Regions from separate parts of the Pseudomonas sp. LB1P83 genome, predicted to be linked through region 2. Evidence: riboswitches for the same ligand, from Rfam matches in the RefSeq annotation. Region 2 holds a riboswitch; the other holds the start of a gene.
What was found. Region 2 has a riboswitch for cobalamin ahead of cobO (cob(I)yrinic acid a,c-diamide adenosyltransferase). Riboswitches for the same ligand answer to the same signal wherever they lie in the genome.
Positions count from the first base shown of each region.

Region 1: it holds a riboswitch for cobalamin, as region 2 does, so the genes downstream of both, ACYZTY_RS11690 (CbtB domain-containing protein) here and cobO (cob(I)yrinic acid a,c-diamide adenosyltransferase) in region 2, are expected to answer to the same signal.

Region 1 is NZ_CM142709.1:2,498,216-2,508,746, reverse strand. Features, by position in the region: gene ACYZTY_RS11705 (ATP-binding protein) at 1-231, opposite strand, end outside; gene cobN (cobaltochelatase subunit CobN) at 384-4,277, opposite strand; gene cobW (cobalamin biosynthesis protein CobW) at 4,281-5,342, opposite strand; cobalamin riboswitch at 5,441-5,654, opposite strand; cobalamin riboswitch at 5,849-6,076, shown strand; gene ACYZTY_RS11690 (CbtB domain-containing protein) at 6,197-6,388, shown strand; gene ACYZTY_RS11685 (CbtA family protein) at 6,400-7,104, shown strand; gene ACYZTY_RS11680 (cobalamin biosynthesis protein) at 7,101-7,514, shown strand; gene cobM (precorrin-4 C(11)-methyltransferase) at 7,613-8,359, shown strand; gene nfuA (Fe-S biogenesis protein NfuA) at 8,532-9,116, opposite strand; partial or broken gene ACYZTY_RS11665 (acyltransferase family protein) at 9,174-9,386, opposite strand; gene ACYZTY_RS11660 (fatty acid cis/trans isomerase) at 9,625-10,531, opposite strand, start outside.
Region 2 is NZ_CM142709.1:1,544,680-1,555,210, reverse strand. Features, by position in the region: gene cobD (threonine-phosphate decarboxylase CobD) at 1-287, opposite strand, end outside; gene cbiB (adenosylcobinamide-phosphate synthase CbiB) at 280-1,188, opposite strand; gene bluB (5,6-dimethylbenzimidazole synthase) at 1,185-1,835, opposite strand; gene ACYZTY_RS07085 (cobyrinate a,c-diamide synthase) at 1,832-3,232, opposite strand; gene cobO (cob(I)yrinic acid a,c-diamide adenosyltransferase) at 3,229-3,840, opposite strand; cobalamin riboswitch at 3,922-4,151, opposite strand; gene ACYZTY_RS07075 (hypothetical protein) at 4,306-4,902, shown strand; gene ACYZTY_RS07070 (PQQ-dependent sugar dehydrogenase) at 4,971-6,284, shown strand; gene ACYZTY_RS07065 (O-methyltransferase) at 6,394-7,047, opposite strand; gene ACYZTY_RS07060 (C40 family peptidase) at 7,063-7,599, opposite strand; gene ACYZTY_RS07055 (C40 family peptidase) at 7,821-8,462, opposite strand; gene hda (DnaA regulatory inactivator Hda) at 8,689-9,393, opposite strand; gene ACYZTY_RS07045 (AI-2E family transporter) at 9,624-10,531, opposite strand, start outside.

The sequences.
Region 1 (10,531 bases), 950 kb from region 2:
GTCGAGGGTGCCGACCAGCCGCTCCTCGGTGGCACCGAGGGGCAAGGTGACGAATTGACCGCTGGCCAGCAAGTCCGCGAGGCCTCGGGCGAGGGTCGATTTGGCCATGCCGCGTGGGCCTTCGATCAGCACGCCGCCGATTTTCGGGTCGATGGCGGTCAGGTAGAGGGCGAGCTTCAGATCGTCGGCGCCGACCACGGCGGAGAGCGGGAAATGCGGGGTGTCGGTCATTTATATATCTCGGTCATGGTCGGCAAAATCAAAAACACGTCGATCCCTGTGGGGGCGAGCCTGCTCGCGATAGCGGCATGTCAGACAACATCTTTGTCAGCTGAACGAATGCAATCGCGAGCAGGCTCACTCCTACAGGGTTTTGCAGCGCGTCAGGTTTCTTCTTCTATATCCAGCAGGAGGTTTTCCAGCGCTTCGCGATACGCCCCCGGCTCTTGCCACATCCCGCGCTGCTGCGCCTCGAGCATCCGCTCGGTCATGTCGCGCAGCGCATGAGGATTATGCTCACGGACAAAATCCCGGGTCGCCGGATCGAGCAGATACGCATCCGCCAGTAACGCATATTGATGATCGTCGATCAGTTGCGTCGTGGCGTCGAACGCGAACAGATTATCCACCGTCGCTGCCAGTTCGAACGCGCCTTTGTAACCGTGACGCTTCACGCCGTCGATCCACTTAGGATTGGCCGCCCGCGAGCGGATCACCCGGTTCAGCTCTTCCTTCAAGGTGCGGATCTTCGGCAAGTCCGGCTGACTGTGATCGCCGTGGTAGCTGGCCGCTGCTTCACCGCTAAGGCTTTCAACGGCGGCGAGCATGCCACCCTGAAATTGGTAATAGTCGTTGGAATCGAGCAAGTCATGCTCGCGATTGTCCTGGTTTTGCAGCACGGCCTGAACCTGGCTCAGGCGCTGGGCGAATTGTTCGCGGGCCGCGGTGCCTTCATCGGAGCCGCCGTAAGCGTAGCCGCCCCAGTTCAGGTAAACCTCGGCCAGATCCTCGCGGCTTTGCCACAGACGACCGTCGATGGCGCCCTGCACGCCTGCGCCATAAGCACCGGGCTTGGCACCGAAAATCCGCCAACCGGCCTGACGCCTGGCCGCTTCTTCGTCCAGGCCCGATTGCATCAACGCTTCACGTTCCGCACGCACCTTGGCGGCCAACGGGTTGAGGTCGTCTGGCTCGTCGAGCGCGGCGACGGCTTGCACGGCGGCGTCGAACAGGCGGATCAGATTGGCAAACGCATCGCGGAAGAATCCGGAAACCCGCAAGGTCACGTCCACGCGCGGACGGTCGAGCAAGCTCAGCGGCAGAATTTCAAAGTCGTCGACCCGTTGGCTGCCGGTGGCCCAGACCGGACGCACACCCATCAGCGCCATGGCCTGGGCGATGTCGTCGCCGCCGGTGCGCATGGTCGCGGTGCCCCAGACGGACAGGCCGAGCTGGCGCAAGTGATCGCCGTGGTCCTGCAAATGCCGTTCGAGAATCAGGTTCGCCGACTGAAAACCGATGCGCCACGCGGTGGTGGTCGGCAGGTTGCGCACGTCCACCGAGTAGAAATTACGCCCGGTCGGCAGCACGTCCAGCCGACCGCGACTCGGTGCGCCACTGGGGCCGGCCGGGACGAATCGGCCGCACAGGGCGTCGAGCAGGCCGCGCATTTCTGCCGGGCCGCAGGCGTCCAGACGTGGTGCGACCACTTCACGCAGACTGTCGAGGATGGCGCCAACCTCATCCCAACCCCTCTCCTGTGGGAACAGGTATTTGTGGCGAGGGAGCTTGCTCCCGTTGGACTGCGCAGCAGTCCCATTTTCTGGGTCCGCTTCGCGAACCAACGGGAGCAAGCTCCCTCGCCACAAAAGCTCACTCCCACAGGATTCGGGGTTGGCATTCAACGTCTGCGAGATCAGTTGAGCGGCGAACAATTCCAGGCGTTCGCGGGTATCTCCGGCGGTACGCCAGATTTCTTCGCTCATCGATTGCAAGGCATCCGGTCGCGGCCCGGTCCACGGTTCGGCCAACGCACAATCCAGCGGATCGAACCCCAACTCGAACGCCTTGGCCAACGCCCGCAACAAACTCGACTGCGCCCCACGACCATCGCCACGGGGAATGCGCAACAGCGCCAACAACGTATCGATGCGCAAGCGCCCGGTCGGCGACTCGCCAAAGATGTGCAGGCCATCGCGGATCTGCGATTCCTTCAAATCGCACAAGTAGGTGTCCAGCCGCGGCAACCAGATCGCCGCATCGGCGTCGCTGTTGAGCTTTTCGTCCAGTTGCAGTTCACGGTCGATGTGCGTGTCGCGCACCAGTTGCAGAATGTCGCGCTGCAACTCCCGGGCACGGCGCGGGTCGAGCAATTGCGCTTCGTAATACTCGTCGGCCAGCAACTCAAGGTTGCGCAACGGGCCGTAGGTTTCGGCGCGGGTCAGCGGCGGCATCAGGTGGTCGATGATCACCGCCTGGGTGCGGCGCTTGGCCTGGGCGCCCTCGCCCGGGTCGTTGACGATGAATGGATAGATGTTCGGCAGCGGCCCGAGCAGCGCGTCCGGCCAGCAGTTTTCCGACAGCCCGACACCTTTGCCCGGCAGCCATTCAAGGTTGCCGTGCTTGCCAACGTGGATCACGCCGTGGGCGCCATAGGTGTTGCGCAGCCAGAAGTAGAACGCCAGGTAACCGTGGGGCGGCACCAGGTCCGGGTCGTGATACACCGCGCTCGGATCAACCTGATAACCCCGCGCCGGTTGAATACCGACAAAGGTCAGACCAAAGCGCAACCCGGCGATCATCATTCGTCCGTCACGGCACATCGGATCGCTGTCGGGCGTGCCCCAGCGCTCCAGCACGGCGTGCTGATTGGCCTCGGGCAAGGCGTTGAACATCCGCCGATAGTCGTCCAGCGCCTGGCTTTGCTGACAGGGACGCTGGTCGATCGTGTCGAGGTCGTTGCTGACGCCGCCGAGCAATTGTTGAATCAACGCAGTGCCGCTTTCCGGCAATTCGGCGGGCAACGGATAACCTTCGGTGTGCAGCGCACGCAGGATGTTCAGCGCGGCGGCCGGGGTGTCGAGGCCCACGCCATTGCCGATGCGTCCGTCGCGGGTCGGGTAGTTGGCGAGGATCAGCGCGATGCGTTTTTCGCGGTTCGGCACCCGGGCCAGATCGATCCAGCGCCGCGCCAGTTCGGCGACGAAATCCATGCGCTCCGGTTGCGCCCGATAGCACACCACGTCCGACTGACTGCGCTCGCTGCGCCACGCCAGGTCCTTGAAGCTGATCGGCCGGCTGATAATCCGCCCGTCCAGCTCCGGCAAGGCGATGTGCATTGCCAGGTCACGCGGGCCGAGGCCTTGCTCGCTGGCACGCCAGCCCGGCTCGTTGTCCTGAGCACAGATCGCCTGGATCACTGGGATGTTGCGACGAAACGGTCGCAAGTGCGGCGCTTCGGGGCTGGACTGGGCGAAGCCGGTGGTGTTGAGAATCACGCCCGCCTCGACTTCATCCAGCAGATCCTCGACCACCGTCAGGCAGCCGGGTTCTTTTAAACTGGCCAGCGCAATCGGCAAAGGGTTCAGGCCCGCGGCCTGCAAACGCTGGCAGAAAACATCGATAAAAGCGGTGTTCGCCGCCTGCAAATGCGAGCGATAAAACAGCACCGCTGCAACCGGTTGATCGGCCTGCCAGTCAGCTTGCCAATCGTGAAGGTCTGCGGGGCTTTTGTGCGGGTGGTAAATCGCCGTGCGCGGCAGGGTTTGCGGCTCGGCCCACACGTAATCGCGATCCAGCCAGCGATTGGCCAGGCAGCGGAAAAAATCCAGGGCATTGGCCATGCCGCCCTGACGCAAGAACTGCCAGAGGCGGTCGCGGTCGTTGGCAGCCACGCTGCTCAGGTCGCTGAGTTCCGGGTCCGGGCGATCATCGCCGGGCACCAGAATCAGCTGCACGCCACGCTGGGACAGCTCCACCAGACGTTCGACACCGTAACGCCAATAGGCGATGCCGCCGTGCAGCGAAATCAGTATCACCTTGGCGTGGCGCAGCACTTCGTCGACATACAGGTCGACCGACGCATGATTCTGCACCTGCATCGGGTTGGCCAGGCGCACGCTCGGGTAATCGTCCGGCAACTGTTGCGCCGCTTCGGCGAGCAGCGCCAGGCTGGAGTCACCGCTGCACAGGATCACCAGCTCGGCGGGGGTTTGTCCAAGGTCGGCAATGTTGTCATCCGACACGAAACCGCCGGGCTGGGTCCTGAGCAGGTGCATGGCTTAAGCGCTGAGCGCAGCGCGCAATTGCGCTTCGATTAGAATTCCGTCCAGTTCCTGGCCGATCAATACCAGGCGCGTGGCGCGCGCTTCATCGGCGCCCCACTGACGGTCGAAATGCTTGTCGAAACGCGTGCCCACGCCCTGGATCAGCAGGCGCATCGGTTTGTTCGGGATCGCGGCGAAACCTTTGACCCGCAGGATGCCGTGCTGAACCACCAGCTGGGTCAGCGCGTCCAGCAGCAGGCTTTCGTCGGCTTGCGGCAGTTCGATGGAGATCGAATCGAAGGCGTCGTGATCGTGATCGTCTTCACCTTCGTGGTGGTGATCGTGATGGCTGTGACGACTGTCGATGTGTTCTTCGGAACCGGCACCGAGGCCGATCAGCACGTCCAGTGGCACGCGCCCGCTGCTGGCTTCGATGACTTTTACCGCTGGCGGCAGTTCTTCGGCGACTTCCAGGCGCACACGGGCCAGGTCTTCAGGGCTGATCAAGTCGGCCTTGTTGAGGATCACCAGGTCGGCGCTGGCCAGTTGGTCGGCGAACAGCTCGTGCAGCGGCGATTCGTGATCCAGGTTCGGGTCGAGTTTGCGTTGGGCATCGACCTGGTCCGGGAACGCGGCGAAGGTGCCGGCGGCGACCGCTGGGCTATCGACCACGGTGATGACCGCGTCAACGGTGCAGGCGCTGCGGATTTCCGGCCACTGGAAGGCTTGAACCAAGGGCTTTGGCAAGGCCAGGCCGGAGGTTTCGATGAGGATGTGGTCGAGGTCACCGCGACGGGCGACGAGTTCGCGCATCACCGGGAAGAATTCTTCCTGGACGGTGCAGCACAGGCAGCCGTTGGCCAATTCGTAGACGCGACCGTTGGCTTCTTCTTCAGTGCAACCGATGGAGCACTGTTTGAGGATTTCACCGTCGATGCCCAGCTCGCCAAACTCGTTGACGATCACCGCGATGCGGCGGCCCTGGGCGTTGTCGAGCATGTGCCGCAGCAAGGTGGTTTTGCCCGAGCCGAGGAAGCCGGTAACGATGGTGACGGGGAGTTTGGCCAGTGTTTTCATCGGATGCCCTTTGGCAAGGTGGCGGGCATACGGGACGACAATCGCAGCGACGGGCGCGCGCGGAAGAGTTCGCCACCGGATCACCCCGCCCGGTTGTAGTGAGAATCTGTGTCGAGGCAGGTCTCCTGGCTGACGGTGTGCCGGGCGGTTGGCCTGGCATTCGCTGCGCCTTCCCGCGAACCCGTTGGACAGGGCTTGCAGTGGCGTGGCAGCGAACATCACCGTTCACAGTTGCGGGGGCAGCCGCGGCATCGACCGCGTTCCCTTCTTAGCTTCGGCAAATGCCGAAGAACCTCGAAAGCGCAAGGCTACGCATCGCGTCGGGGCGGGTCAATGTTCAGCTTGGTTCAGTGGTGACTGTGAGGGCCTCTTCGCGGGCAAGCCTCGCTCCTACAGGACCGCGACGCCCTTGTAGGAGCGAGGCTTGCCCGCGAAGGCGTCACCTCGGTCCGGGATCTGGCATTGAGAACCCATGCCAATTGACTCCCGCGCCCCGCCCATGCTCTCCTACACGCCTTGTTACGGGTGCCCTTCACAGGGTGAAACGGGAAACCGGTGAATCATGTGCTTTACTCAAAGCCATGTCAGTCCGGTGCTGCCCCCGCAACGGTAAGCGAGCGAAGCGTCAAATCCACTGTGCCAGCAGTTCGGCATGGGAAGGTGATGCTTGCAGGTTCAGGCGCAAGCCTTGGCCCCTCGTGAGCCCGGAGACCGGCCCGCAACACAAAGTGACCTTTACGATCACTGAATAACAAACCCGCGGTGGGTGGGCGCTGTTTGAACCTCTGCGTGCCCGACTCGCAGGGGTCTTCCATGCGCTCTATTCACCCGCTGACAGACCAGAGGGAAGCGCCATGTCGATCATCAGCAGCACTAGCCACACAACGGCCAGCACCACCACGACCCTGACTCAACGCCTGACCGCTGCCGTTTGCGCATCGATCCTTGGCGCGTGCCTTGTGTATTTCGCCGGTTTCTCGCACATCGAAGCGGTCCACAACGCCGCGCACGATACCCGTCACAGCTCCGCCTTCCCGTGCCATTGAGATCTGCTGACATGATCAAGCGTATTGCGCAAACCGCAGGTTTCACTGGGCTGCTGGCCGCCCTGTTGCTGACCCTGCTGCAGAGCTTCTGGGTCGCGCCGCTGATTCTGCAGGCCGAAACCTACGAAAAATCCGAGCCTGCCGCGGTTGAAGTTCACGAACACGCCGCGGGTGTCGCCGCTCACACTCACGATGCCGAAGCCTGGGAACCGGAAGACGGCTGGCAGCGCGTTTTGTCGACCACGGGCGGCAACCTGGTGGTAGCCGTCGGCTTCGCCCTGATGCTCGCCGGTCTCTACACCTTGCGTGCACCGACCAAAACCTCGCAGGGCTTGCTCTGGGGCCTGGCCGGTTACGCGACCTTCGTGCTGGCGCCGACCCTCGGCCTGCCGCCTGAACTGCCGGGCACTGCCGCGGCCGATCTGGCCCAACGGCAACTCTGGTGGATCGGCACGGCCGCTTCCACGGCTGTCGGCATCGCGCTGATTGTGTTCAGCCGCCACTGGCTGATGAAGATTCTGGGCGTGGCCATTCTGGCCGTTCCGCACGTGATCGGCGCGCCACAACCGGAAGTGCACTCGATGCTGGCCCCGGAAGCTCTGGAAGCGCAGTTCAAAATCGCTTCGCAGCTGACCAACGTCGCATTCTGGCTGGCCCTGGGCCTGATCAGCGCGTGGTTGTTCCGCCGCAAAAACGACGGCCAATACCACGCATGACAGATACCGGCACAGCGCCGACTTTAGTGGTCGGCCTGGGCTGCCAGCGCGGCTGCCCCGCCAGCACGCTGCGGGCGTTGCTCGATCAGGCATTACAGGCGCATAAAATCGAACTTCACCAGATCAAGGCCCTGGCCAGTATCGACTTGAAGCGTGATGAACCGGGCCTGGTCGAACTCGCCGAACAACTTGGGCTAGAAGTGACGTATTTCAGCAGTGAGCAACTGCAAGGTTACAAAGCGCAGCTCAGCCATCACTCGGACATCGCGTTCGAACGCACCGGCTGCTATGGCGTGGCGGAAAGTGCAGCCCTGGCCTTGGCCGAACATCTGGCCCAGGCACCGGCGAAACTGCTGATTTGCCGACAAAAATACGCCCAGGCCACCCTGGCATTGGCCTGCGTTGCGTAAGATCCGCGATAATCCCCGCCTTCGATCATGAGCAATCTTCATCTGAAGCCTTGCCCGCGCCCTTTTTCTGACAGACTCTTTTTTCAAAGGAACGGACGATGACCGTCTACTTCATTGGCGCAGGTCCCGGCGACCCGGAACTGATCACCGTCAAAGGCCAACGGCTGATTCGCAGTTGTCCGGTGATCATCTATGCCGGCTCTTTAGTGCCCGCCGCCGTGCTGGAAGGCCATTGTGCCGAACAGGTGGTCAACAGCGCGGAATTGCATCTGGAACAGATCATCGAACTGATCAAAACCGCCCATGCCAACGGCCAGGATGTGGCGCGGGTGCATTCGGGTGATCCGAGTCTTTACGGGGCGATTGGTGAGCAGATTCGTTATCTGCGCGAACTCGGGATTGCGTTTGAAATCATTCCCGGGGTCACGGCGACCGCCGCGTGTGCGGCGCTGCTGGGGGCTGAACTGACGTTGCCAGACGTTTCACAGAGCGTGATTCTGACTCGCTACGCCGACAAGACTGCGATGCCGGCCGGAGAAGAGCTGGGGAGTCTGGCTCAGCATGGGGCGACCATGGCGATTCATTTGGGCGTGAATCACTTAGAAAAAATCCTTGCTGAGCTGCTGCCACATTACGGCGCGGACTGCCCGATCGCGGTGATTCACCGGGCGACCTGGCCGGATCAGGATTGGGTGGTGGGGACGATTGCAGACATTGCCGAAAAGGTGGCGGCGAAGGGCTTTCGGCGCACGGCGTTGATTCTGGTGGGTCGGGTGTTGGGAAGTGATCAGTTCAGCGAGTCATCGCTGTATCGCGCAGGGCATGCGCATTTGTATCGCCCATAAAGCACCTGTGGCGAGGGAGCTTGCTCCCGCTGGACCGCGAAGCGGTCCCAACATCAGCCAACGCATTCATCACGGGAAAATGCATTAGCTGCATTGCGATTGCTTCGCAATCGAGCGGGAGCAAGCTCCCTCGCCACAGTGCCGTTTTTTCATTTCGCAGCGAACACCTTACTCAGTAGTAGGCGTTTTCTTTCTGCGTGTGATCGGTCACATCGCGAACACCCTTGAGCTCGGGAATGCGCTCGAGCAAGGTGCGCTCGATACCTTCGCGAAGGGTGACGTCTGCCTGGCCGCAGCCCTGGCAACCGCCGCCGAACTTCAACACGGCGATGCCGTCCTCGACCACATCGATCAGGCTGACCTGACCGCCGTGGCTGGCCAGCCCCGGGTTGATTTCGGTTTGCAGGTAGTAGTTGATGCGCTCGTTGACCGGGCTGTCGGCGTTGACCATCGGGACTTTGGCGTTTGGTGCCTTGATCGTCAGCTGGCCGCCCATGCGGTCGGTGGCGTAGTCGACTACCGCGTCGTCCAGGAAGGCTTCGCTGAACGAATCGATGTAAGCGGTGAAGCTTTTGAGCCCCAGCGCCGTGTCTTCAGGTTTCTCTTCGCCCGGCTTGCAGTAAGCAATGCAGGTTTCGGCGTACTGGGTGCCAGGCTGGGTGATAAAGACGCGGATGCCGATACCCGGGGTGTTCTGCTTGGAGAGCAGATCAGCCAGATAATCGTGTGCGGCGTCGGTGATGGTAATAGCGGTCATGGAAACTCCTCGCAGGCTTGGGCGCAGTTTACGCCAATCATCGCGCCGTACAAAGTCCTAGTATTTTTGTCGGGAAAGAGCCGCTGCGGACTGAAGAACCGTTTCGCCGTCAATCCGGGCTTTAAGCCACTGCTAGCTGCGTTTTTCTACAAATTCGTAACTTGCCCAGGACGCCAGACCGATAGTCGCCGCGCAAACGGCGAACATCACGTAGGGATTCACGCCATAACGCTGTGCGACAAATCCACCGGCAGACAGCACCAGCACGTGACCACCGCCCAGGCCGCGGCGGCGCGCAGGGCTTGTACAGAAATCAACATTGACCGCCCTCCCGACCTATAAATGCATACCACCGCAAATTCCTGTAGGAGCGAAGCTTGCTCGCGAAGGCGATCGACCTGCCAACAATGATGCTGAATGAACCGGCCTCTTCGCGAGCAAGCTTCGCTCCTACCAGGGGGGCGGCGGTGCCTATAGAATCCGACACCGTGCAGCGTTCAAAAGTCGATCAAAGATTCTCGTACCGGTTCATGTCCAGCACGCCCTCTTCCACTGGCTCGGTTTCGTGGAGGTAGCGACTCAGGTCATGGAAGTAAAACCAGAACTGCGGATGGCTGCGGCGAATACCCCAGCGCTCGACGATTTTCTCGAAGCGGTGCGCGTCTTTGGCGTTTTCCATTGCATCAACAAATGCCGGGACCTGGTCGGCGGGAACGCTGAACATGAAATTCGGGTAGCTGCTGAGCACGCCCGGAAAAATGGTCAACGTATCAAGCCCCGGCTGATAGCGCAGCGATTCACCGAGCAGGAAGGCCACGTTGCTGTGAGCCCGGTTGCGCAGCAGGCTGTAGACCTCGCGTTTGCCGCCAGCGGTTTCGATGCGCAGCATGGTCGCTTCCGGTAGCTGATCGATGACTCTCAAACCGGCCGCCGGGCGTGAAGTCAGGCGACTCAAGGCTTGCTCGGCGCTCTGCAAGTCCGGGTCGATGTTCGGCCGCGAGCAATAAGCACCGTCGCAACGATTGATCGGATCGGGCTTGGCGTTGAGCTCCCCATAACGGGACAGCAACTGCATCGCAAAGTCGCGCTTGGGGTCTTTCTCATCCAGTCTCAGCGCCGTCGGCGTGTCGTTGTCGATGGCTTCGTAATCCAGCCACATCTTGAATTGGCCGCCGCTCTGATACCAATCGTCGAGGTAATCGTCCCGAGAATCGGCCGGCATCAGACGCAGGAAATTCTGCTCGGCGCCGTTGCGGATCAGGTCGAAGTACAGCCGCGTCTGCGCTTGGTGAGAGACGTTACCGAACACGTCGAAGTTGACCGCCAACTGATAATAGGTGCGCTCCAGCAGCGGAAAGTCAAACAACCACATTGTTTGCGGCACGTCGCCGATCAGGCCCTTGTTTACCGAAGCG
Region 2 (10,531 bases):
TAACACGGCGACAGCACGCCGACCTTGCCGGCACGACGTAAACGCGGCAGCAACTGGATGGCCATTTGCGAACCGGCGACCGGCAGCACCTGGGCAGCGCCGTAATAGTCGCAAGCTGCCTGCTCCAGACCGTCATCGGTTTCCGGCAAACGCGCCCAGGCCCGCAGCGGAATGTCCGGGATCGGGAATGGCCACGGCGCGAGGCCGCTGGACAGGTCCAGCCAATCGGCTTCGGCAATGCCGTATTCGAGCGCCGCCTTGCGCAAGCGGCCACCGTGCTCAAGCATAGAATTCAGCTCCCACGCAGAGAATCAGCAGCCATAACCATACCCCGCGCTGGACCAATTGCCAGCCACGGTCGATGGAGTCGGCATCCGCCGGCACACCTTCGCCCAGTTGTGGACGCTGATGCAGTTCACCGTGATAGATCGCCGCCCCGCCCAACTCAACGCCGAGCGCACCGGCACCGGCCGCCATCACCGGCCCGGCGTTCGGGCTGTCCCAGGTCGGGCCCTGGGTGCGCCAGCATTTCAACGCCAGTCGGGTTTTGCCCAGCAGCGCGTAGGTCAATGCCACCAGGCGCGCAGGAATGTAGTTGAGGACGTCGTCGATCTTCGCCGCTGCCCAACCGAAACGTTCGAAGCGTTCGTTGCGATAACCCCACATCGCGTCCAGGGTGTTGCTCAAACGGTAGAGCACCACGCCAGGCGCGCCGGCCACGGCAAACCAGAACAACGCAGCGAATACCGCATCGCTGCCGTTTTCCAGGACTGATTCAGTGGCGGCGCGAGCGACTTCGGTTTTATCCAGTTCACTGGTCTGACGGCTGACCAGATAGCCGACACGGATGCGCGCCTCATCCAGATCATCGCTGCGCAGGGCCTTGGCCACCGGTTCGACGTGTTCGCCGAGGCTGCGCATGCCGAGGGCGCAATAGAGCGCGAGAATCTCGACGATCCAGCCGACATAAGGCGCCCAGGAAAACGCCGTGGCCAGCAAGGTCAGCGGCACGACTGCAATCACCCAGGCGGTGACGCCGTGACTGCGCCAGCCACGCCCCTCACCATTGAAACGTTGCTCGATGCGGTCGGCAAAACGGCCGAACGCCACCAGCGGATGCCAGCGTTTGGGTTCACCCAGCAGCGCGTCCAGCGCCACCGCGGCGACACTCAATAACGCCACACTCATTGACTCACCCCCCAATAATTTTCATACAGCAACTCACTGAGCGGACGCGCCTGCGCCCACCCTTCGAGTACCAGCATCGGCGCCGGATAGAATTCCTTGACCGGGCCGAGGCAAAGAACCGCCAATGGCTTGGCCCCGGGCGGCAAACCCAGCAGATCCGCCAACGCTTGCGGCTCGAACAGCGACACCCAGCCCATGCCCAGACCTTCGGCGCGGGAGGCCAGCCAAAGGTTCTGGATCGCGCAGGACAACGACGCCATGTCCATTTCCGGCAAAGTGCGACGCCCGAAGATGTGGCGCTCGCGATCGTCCATCAGCGCGGCGACCAGCACCTCGGCGCAATCGTTGATGCCTTCGACCTTGAGCTTCATGAATTCGTCGGTGCGCTCGCCGAGGGCTTCGGCGGTGCGGATGCGTTCTTCTTCCACCAACTGCTGGATCTTGCCGCGCAGTGTGCGGTCGCTGATGCGGATGAAACGCCAGGGTTGCATCAGGCCCACGCTGGGGGCCTGATGGGCGGCTTCGAGCAGGCGCCGTAATAACTCGGGCTCGACGGTGCCGCCGCTGAAGTGGCGCATGTCGCGGCGTTCGCCGATGGCTCGATAAACTGCGTCGCGTTCGGCCTGGCTGAATGCGTTGTCAGTCATGGCCTCTTAGCGAGCAGGCTCGCTCCCACATCAGATGGAGTTCTGCCTGACGAAACGCGGTCCCCTGTAGGAGTGAGCCTGCTCGCGATGGCTGTCTCACGGTCAGGCACAAACAATGCGGCAACCGCCGATGGATTGGACGGAAAATAAAAGTGCACATAAGAAGCCGTCATCCGCCCCTCACGATAAACCGCCTCCGCCCCACGCCCGCCATTCGGGCTCAACCCACGAGCAATCGGCTCAAGCTCGGTGCTGGTCAGCGAGTGGTGATAGGTGTGCCCGCGCAACGAACCTTCCGGCAACTCAACCGCTTGCAACGCCAGCGCAGCCAGGCGTTTCTGCATCACCGCATCACCGGCCAGCAAACCCACCAGTTCAGCGCGAGTGCCTTCGACGTCGGTCAACGAATCAAGCAGGTACAACATCCCACCACACTCGGCCAACAACGGTTTGCCGGCGGCATGATGGGCGCGGATCGCATTCAGCATCGAGGTGTTCTGTGACAGCGCCACATGGTGCAATTCCGGATAACCGCCTGGTAGATAAAGGCTGTCAGCCTCTGGTAAATCAGCATCGCGGATCGGCGAGAAAAACAGCAATTCGGCGCCCATCGCCCGCAGCAGATCCAGGCTCGCACCGTAGGTGAAGGCAAACGCTTCATCACGGGCCACGGCGATTCGCACACCGGCCAGCAAAGGCTCAGCGACAATCATTTCAGGCGCGGCGAATTCCACGGCGGGCGGCAGCGCCACATCGCAACTGCTGGCCAGCGATTCGGCCGCCGCATCGAGGCGCAGGTCGAGATCGTTCAACTCGCTGGCCTGGACCAGACCGAGATGACGACTCGGCAGTTCAATCCCGGTCTCGCGCGACAACGCGCCGTACCAGCGCAAACCTTCGGTCAGGCTGCCTTCGAGCAATTGCGCATGACGCAACGTGCCAACACGATTGGCCAACACACCGGCAAACGGCAAGTCCGGCTGATACTTCGCCAACCCCAGCGCCAGCGCACCGAACGTCTGCGCCATGGCCGTGCCGTCGATCACACCGAGCACCGGCACACCGAAGTGCCGCGCCAGGTCAGCGCTGGACGGCGTGCCGTCGAACAGCCCCATGACGCCTTCGATCAGGATCAGGTCGGCTTCACCGGCGGCTTCCCACAACAGTCGGCGACTTTCCTGCTCGCCGACCATCCACATGTCCAGTTGATACACCGGCGCACCGCTGGCGCGCTCGAGAATCATCGGGTCGAGAAAGTCCGGGCCGCACTTGAACACGCGAACCTTGCGCCCCTGATTGCGATGCAAACGGGCCAGCGCGGCGGTGACGGTGGTCTTGCCCTGACCGGAGGCCGGCGCGGCAATCAGCACCGCCGGGCAATGACGTGGTTGCTTCACAGCTCGACGCCTTTTTGCGCTTTGATCCCGGCCTGGAACGCGTGCTTGATCACACCCATTTCGGTGACCGTGTCGGCCAGCTCGATCATCTCCGGCTTGGCGCCGCGACCGGTGACCACCACGTGTTGCATTGGCGGACGCGCCTGCAGATCAGTGAGTATTTGATCGAGGTCGAGGTAACCGTGCTTGAGGGCGATGTTCAGCTCATCCAGCACCACCAGGCCGATCGATGGATCGCGCAGCAGTTCGCGGGACACTTCCCAAGCAGCTTCGGCAGCGGCGATGTCACGCTGGCGGTCCTGGGTTTCCCAGGTGAAGCCCTCGCCCATCACATGAAAACGCACCTGCTCCGGGAAGCGGCGGAAGAACAATTCTTCGCCAGTGCTGTTGCGCCCCTTGATGAACTGCACCACACCACACTGCATGCCGTGGCCCATGGACCGCGCAAGCATGCCGAACGCCGAACTGCTCTTGCCTTTGCCGTTGCCGGTCAGCACCAGCAGCAGGCCGCACTCATTCGGCGAGTTGGCAATGCGTTCGTCGATCACGGCTTTTTTGCGCTGCATGCGCGCCAGATGGCGTTCGTCACGATCAGGGGAATCAGTCATGGGGGAGCTCTCCGTTGAGGCTGGATAACGGCGGGCAGGCACAAGAATAGACGGCAAGAAGCCTGGCATCGCCCACCGTGATGCCGTTGGATGAATCAGGCCGGTCTCCGGGCTCACGAGCGGCTTGCGCCCGACTGCGCGCCTTCCCATGTCGTCGACACAGTGGCTCAAGGCGCAGTCTTCACTCATTTACCGTTGCGGGGGCAGCGCCGGGATCATGACACTTCGTCGCTTGAAGGTAGTCACTCACCGGCTTCCCTGTTTCACTCTGTCGGCCACCGCCACAGAGCACCTGAAACAAGCCGCGAAGGTTAGAGGGTTGGGGGTGGAGCGTCAATTGAAGACAAAGCGCGGGCGAGCGATATACTGCCGCCGATTAATTTTCTGACACCCGACTTGCACCACACTGTCAGCAGTGATATCAACGCGCCATAACCCAACATCACAATTACAAGGGTAAGCAACATGCAAGGCATGATCATCAGCAATCCGAAGCTGGAATTCCTGCGGCCGGTGCTGGAACGCTGGTTTGACTGTATCGACCGCTACAACGTCGTGCGCGGCGATAACGATACCCCTTACTGGTACGACGAAAAAGCCAATCTCGGCCTGCTCTCCGCCGCGGCCTGGATGGCGGAAATGGTCACGCTGCAACAAGCGCCGACGCGCAAGCAGAGCGAAGAAGGTGAACGCAACGGTCGCGCCGACCTGCTTATCGCCACTCCTGAAGCCACCGCCGAACAACGCGCCTACCTTCAAGCCACTCAACGCTGGCCGCGGGTCAATAGCCTGAACCTGACTCAGGCACTGCAGGAGATCACCAGCGAGGCCAAGCGGATCAGCTATGCCAGCGACCTGAAAATCGGTTGCCTGTTCGTTGCGCCGCAAAAAGCTCAGCAGAGTGCTACACCGGAAGAACTCCAGGACATGCTCGACGACCTGCAAAAGGAACCCAGCTGCGCCGTAGCCTGGTATTTCCCGTACGCCTACCGCAAGCTGCGCAATGAAGCCGGCAACTACCATCCCGGCATCGCTGTCCTGCTCAAGGAAGCCCGCGGCTGACGGGTTGAACCATCGAACGTCTACTCTTCTCTATGATTACGTCAATGCATTCATAGGGAAGATCAGTAATGCGCAAACCCCAGCTCGTTTTCATCATCGCGCTCGCCGGAGGGCTCGCCGCCTGTGGTGAAACCTCCAGCCTGCAAGTCTCGGACGGCACAGGCCCGTCGCCCAAGCTGCCAGAACCGAATAAAACCCTGATCCCGACGGTGAACATCGCCCCGGCGATCGGCTGGCCTGAAGGTAAGAAACCCGTCGCCGCGGCAGGGACTCAAGTGGCGGCGTTTGCCGAAGGCCTCGATCATCCGCGCTGGCTCTATGTGCTGCCCAACGGCGACGTGCTGGTGGCGGAAACCAACGCACCACCCAAACCCGATGACGGCAAAGGTATTCGCGGCTGGGTCATGAAGAAAGTCATGGGCCGTGCCGGCGCTGGCGTCCCCAGCCCAAACCGCATCACGCTGCTGCGCGACAAGGATCACGACGGCGTCGCCGAAACCCGCACGGTGTTCCTGGAAAATCTCAACTCGCCGTTCGGCATGACCCTGGTCGGCAATGACCTGTACGTCGCCGACACCGACCGTTTGCTGCGCTTTCACTATGAAAACGGCGACACGGCGATCAAGTCGCCGCCGATCAAGGTGGTCGATCTGCCGGGTGGCACGCTGAATCACCACTGGACCAAAAACGTCATCGCCAGCAAGGACGGCAGCAAGCTGTACGTCACGGTAGGCTCCAACAGTAACGTCGGCGAAAACGGTCTGGATCAGGAAGAAGGTCGTGCGGCGATCTGGGAAGTGGATCGCGCCACCGGCAATCACCGGATCTTCGCCTCGGGCATTCGCAATCCAAACGGCCTGGCCTGGGAACCTCAGACCGGCGCCCTGTGGACGGCGGTCAATGAGCGGGACGAAATAGGCAGCGATCTGGTGCCGGACTACATCACTTCAGTGAAGGATGGCGGGTTTTACGGCTGGCCCTTCAGCTACTACGGCCAGCACGTCGACATTCGCGTCGAGCCGCAAAACCCCGACCTGGTGGCCAAGGCCATTGCGCCGGACTACGCAGTCGGCCCGCATACCGCGTCGCTGGGCCTGTCGTTTGCCGAGGGCACCACGCTTCCAGCGCAGTTCAAGGAAGGTGCCTTCATCGGCCAGCACGGCTCGTGGAACCGCAAGCCGCACAGTGGTTACAAAGTGATTTTCGTCCCGTTCGCGGGCGGCAAGCCGACCGGGCAACCGATTGATGTGCTCACGGGTTTCCTCAATGAGGATGAGAAAGCCATGGGCCGGCCGGTGGGCGTGGTGATTGATCAGCAGGGAGATTTGCTGGTTGCCGATGATGTGGGGAACAAGGTGTGGCGGGTGTCGACCGCGAAGTAGCTGCACCCGCCCTTGTAGGAGCGAGGCTTGCCCGCGAAGGCGTCGGCACATCCAACAGTGATGTTGCCTGACCTACAGCCTTCGCGGGCAAGCCTCGCTCCTACCAGGATCAGCGTTTGCGGCACAGAGTTAAACCATCTCCTAACGGCAACAACGACAGATCCACACGCGAGTCATCCTTCAAGGCGCGATTGAGCGCCTGGATGGCTCGGGTGTCTGCACTTTCGGGATTGTGCTCAAGCACTCGCCCGCTCCACAGCGTGTTGTCGAACACCGCCAGTCCGCCGACGCGCAGCAGGCGCAGTGCGTGTTCCAGATAGCCGGGGTAATTGGCTTTGTCGGCATCAATGAAGATCAGATCGAACTGCCCAGGCTGATCCAGCGTGGCGAGGGTTACCAGCGCAGGCGCCAGACGCAGATCAATTCGCTCGGCAAGCCCTGCTTCCTGCCAGTAACGGCGTGCGATCGCGTTGTAGTCACCGGGGATATCACAGCAGATCAGCGAACCGTCCTGCGGCAACGCAGCAGCCATGCACAAGGCGCTGTAACCAGTGAACGTGCCGACTTCCAGCAAGCGTTTTGCGCCGATGAGTTTGACCAATAACGCGAGGAACTGCCCCTGCTCCGGCGCCACCTGCCAGCGAGCCATGGGCAGCGCCTGGGTTTCTTCGCGCAAGCGCTTGAGCAGCGGCGTTTCCCTCAGGGAAACGTCGAGCAGGTATTGATACAGGGAATCGTCGAGATTAAGAGTGCGGGCGGTCATGACGACCTCTGCGAACTAGGGATTACGCGCCAGGTGCTCTGGCTGCAGAACACGCTTGGCGCTCAGATAAGCCTTCTGCCAGTAAGCCTTCGACAAGCTGTCGAGCTTCACCGTGCCCCCAGTGGCTGGCGCATGGACGAAGCGGCCTTCACCGACGTAGATACCGGCATGGCTGACCTGGGAGCCGCCATTGGTGGCGAAGAAGATCAAGTCACCGGTTTGCAGGCCTTCCTTGCCGACGCTGGCCGCTTGCATGCTGATCATTTCGCGGGTGGTACGCGGCAGGGAAATACCGGTGACATCACGGTAGACGTAACCGATCAGGCCGCTGCAATCAAAGCCCGAATCCGGCGTGTTACCACCCCAACGATACGGCGTGCCCACCAGGCCAAGCGCGCGGAACAGCACGTCTTCTGCCTCGGGGGAAAAGGGTTGCGGGTTACCGAAAACAATGGGGGCGCGAACCACCGTCGCAGGAGGCGGTGTGCGACTGGCGCAAGCGCTGAGCAGGGCTGCGAAGAGCATGATGGTGAGGCGGGCCGACATCGTCATTAGCAGAACATCCTGATCTGGCTGCGGCTTTTTCTGCCGGGAAGACAGAAAAGAAAACCGCCTGCGCAGGACGCAGGCGGTTTGCCATCAATAATAGATCTGGATTCTAGCGGCTATCGGCCAAACTTCAAGTAAGACTTTAAGTTCGCCTTACAAACTGTCCGCCTACTTCCTTGCGAAGAGGCTTTTTGTCGCCACTGACGTGGCGACAAGCTGAAGTTTTACTTGCGGGCGGTGACCACGGTCGGGGCCATAGCGAGTGCGCGCTTGGCTTCGATGAAGGTCTTGCTCCAGTAGCTGTCGCCCAGGCTATCGACCCGGACACCACCGCTTTTGCGGCTGCTGGAGTGGATGAACTGGTTGTCACCCAGGTAGATCCCGGCATGACTGACACGACCGCGACGACCATTGGTGGCGAAGAACAGCAGGTCACCCGGCTTCAGCGCGCTGCGAGAAACAAGTGGCGCGTCAACGTTGATCATTTCACGGGTGGAGCGCGGCAGGTTCATGCCGGCTTCTTCACGAAACAGATAACCGATGAAACCGCTGCAATCGAAACCGGCCTCGGAGGTGCCGCCGAAACGGTAACGGGTACCGATCAGGGACATGCCACGCTCGAGGATGCTGTCGGCCAGAACCGGAAGCTGGTAAGACTTGCCATCGGCGAAGTTTGCCAGTTCTTTATCGGTGGCCAAGCCGTCCTGGTAAAGATCTTCCTGGAAAAGAACGGAAGTAGACTGGGCGGTAACTGAATTCTTGACCTGCTGTTGTTGCTCTTGCTGGGTCACTGGAGAGTGAGCAGCGCAACCGAACAACAGGGTAACGAGTGCGAGAGGCACGAGGGGTGCGAAGCGCTTTAGCATGGGCACGACCGTGGCTGATAGTTGTAAAGAAGCCGAGACTATGCCCGCTATCATCCTCATTTGCAAATTCAATCGAACTTAATGTGACTTCCTGGTTTCGCGTTTACATCTAAGCGCTTAAGCCCATTTTAGACGCCTGCGCAGCCTACAACTTGTAGGAAAGCGGATTTTCTGACGCCTGAAATATGCCAAAACCCAAGCCAGGCTTGGGTTTTATCGGAATTTTTTACCAGCCCAGCGTTTCTTTCAGGAAAGGAATTGTCAGCTTGCGCTGAGCTTGAAGGGAGGCCTGATCGAGACGCTCAAGCAGCTCGAAAAGCGCACTCATGCTGCGGGTACCGCGAGTCAAAATAAAGTGCCCGACTTCATCGGTCAGGTGCAGGCCGCGACGGGAAGCACGCAGTTGCAAGGCGCGCAATTTGTCTTCGTCGGAGAGCGGACGCATCTGGAAGATCAGCGCCAGGGTCAGGCGCGACTTCAAGTCAGCCAGCTTCACCGGCAGTTCGCGCGGCGAGGTCGATGCAGCAATCAGCAGACGCCGACCGCTGTCGCGCAGACGATTGAACAGATGGAACAGCGCCTCTTCCCAATCCGCCCGGCCGGCCACCGCCTGCAAATCATCGAGGCAGACCAGTTCGTATTGCTCGAGGTTGTCGAGAATGGAGATACCGCGATCCAGCAGCTCGGCCAGCGGCAGATACACCGCAGGCTCCCCCAGTTGCTCGAAGCGCAGGCAGGCGGCCTGCAACAAATGCGTACGCCCTACCCCGTCCTTGCCCCAGAGATAAATCAGGCTTTCGGTCCAGCCGGCGTCGGCTTCGCATAGCCGCTCGACATAGCCGAGTGCAGCGGCGTTCGCGCCTGGGTAGTAATTGATAAAGGTAGCGTCATCACGCAGACGCACACCTAGGGGCAGCTGAATCGGTTTCATGCTGACTGAACAGTTCCAAAGGAACCGTTAGTGGCCTCTGTGTAAAGTTTGCGAAGTTTATACCCGTGAGGCGGGTCGCACAATGCGACAGACCACAAGCAAAATCAAAGGTTTGCGTTGACGCCCTGATTTTATGACAGTTTCTTTGGCGGCGCATGTGACAGTAGCGCGGGGGAAACGGGCCAACCCGGCATGAAACCAGGCCGCCCGCCGTGAGGCTTCAACGCCCCTTATAGCTCAGGTTCGTCGACACCACTGTAGATATCCGAATCTTTATACAAATCATGCACATGGCGCACCAGCACCATGATCACCGCCGCCACCGGCAACGCCAGCAATATGCCGGTAAAGCCGAACAGCTCGCCGCCGGCCAGAATGGCGAAGATCACCGCCACCGGGTGCAGACCGATACGATCGCCCACCAGCAAGGGCGTCAGCACCATGCCTTCCAGCGCCTGGCCAACCATGAACACCGCAACGATGCCGACCATGGGATACAGATCGCCACCAAACTGGAACAGGCCGGCAACCAACGCCGCGCCGATCCCGATCACAAAGCCCATGTACGGCACGATCGCCGCCAAACCGGCAATCATGCCGATCAGCAACCCTAACTCCAGCCCTATCAACATCAGGCCCGCCGAGTAGATCACCCCCAGCGCCACCATCACCAGCAACTGCCCGCGCACGAATGCACCCAGCACTTCATGGCATTCACCGGCCAGGGTTACGACGCGCTCTTCGTTTTCACGGGGCAGCAGGCTGCGGACCTTGGCCATCATCACGTCCCAGTCCCGCAACAGGTAGAAACTCACCACCGGGATCAGCACCAGGTTCGCCAGCCAGCCAATCAACGCCAGCCCGGAAGCCGTCGCCTGACTCAGCACCACGCCGACAATGTCGGTGGTCTGGCCCATGTGCTCGCTGATGGCCGCCTTGAGCTTGTCGAACTTCCAGAAATTATCCGACAGTCCAAATTTCGATTGCGCCCACGGCAGTGCGGTGTGCTGCAGCCAGTCGAGCATCTGCGGCGCCAGCTCATACAAACGGAACAGCTGCTTGGCGAGCATCGGCACCAACACCAGCAGCAATGTCGTGAAGATCAAGGTAAACAACGCGAACACCGCCACTACGCCCC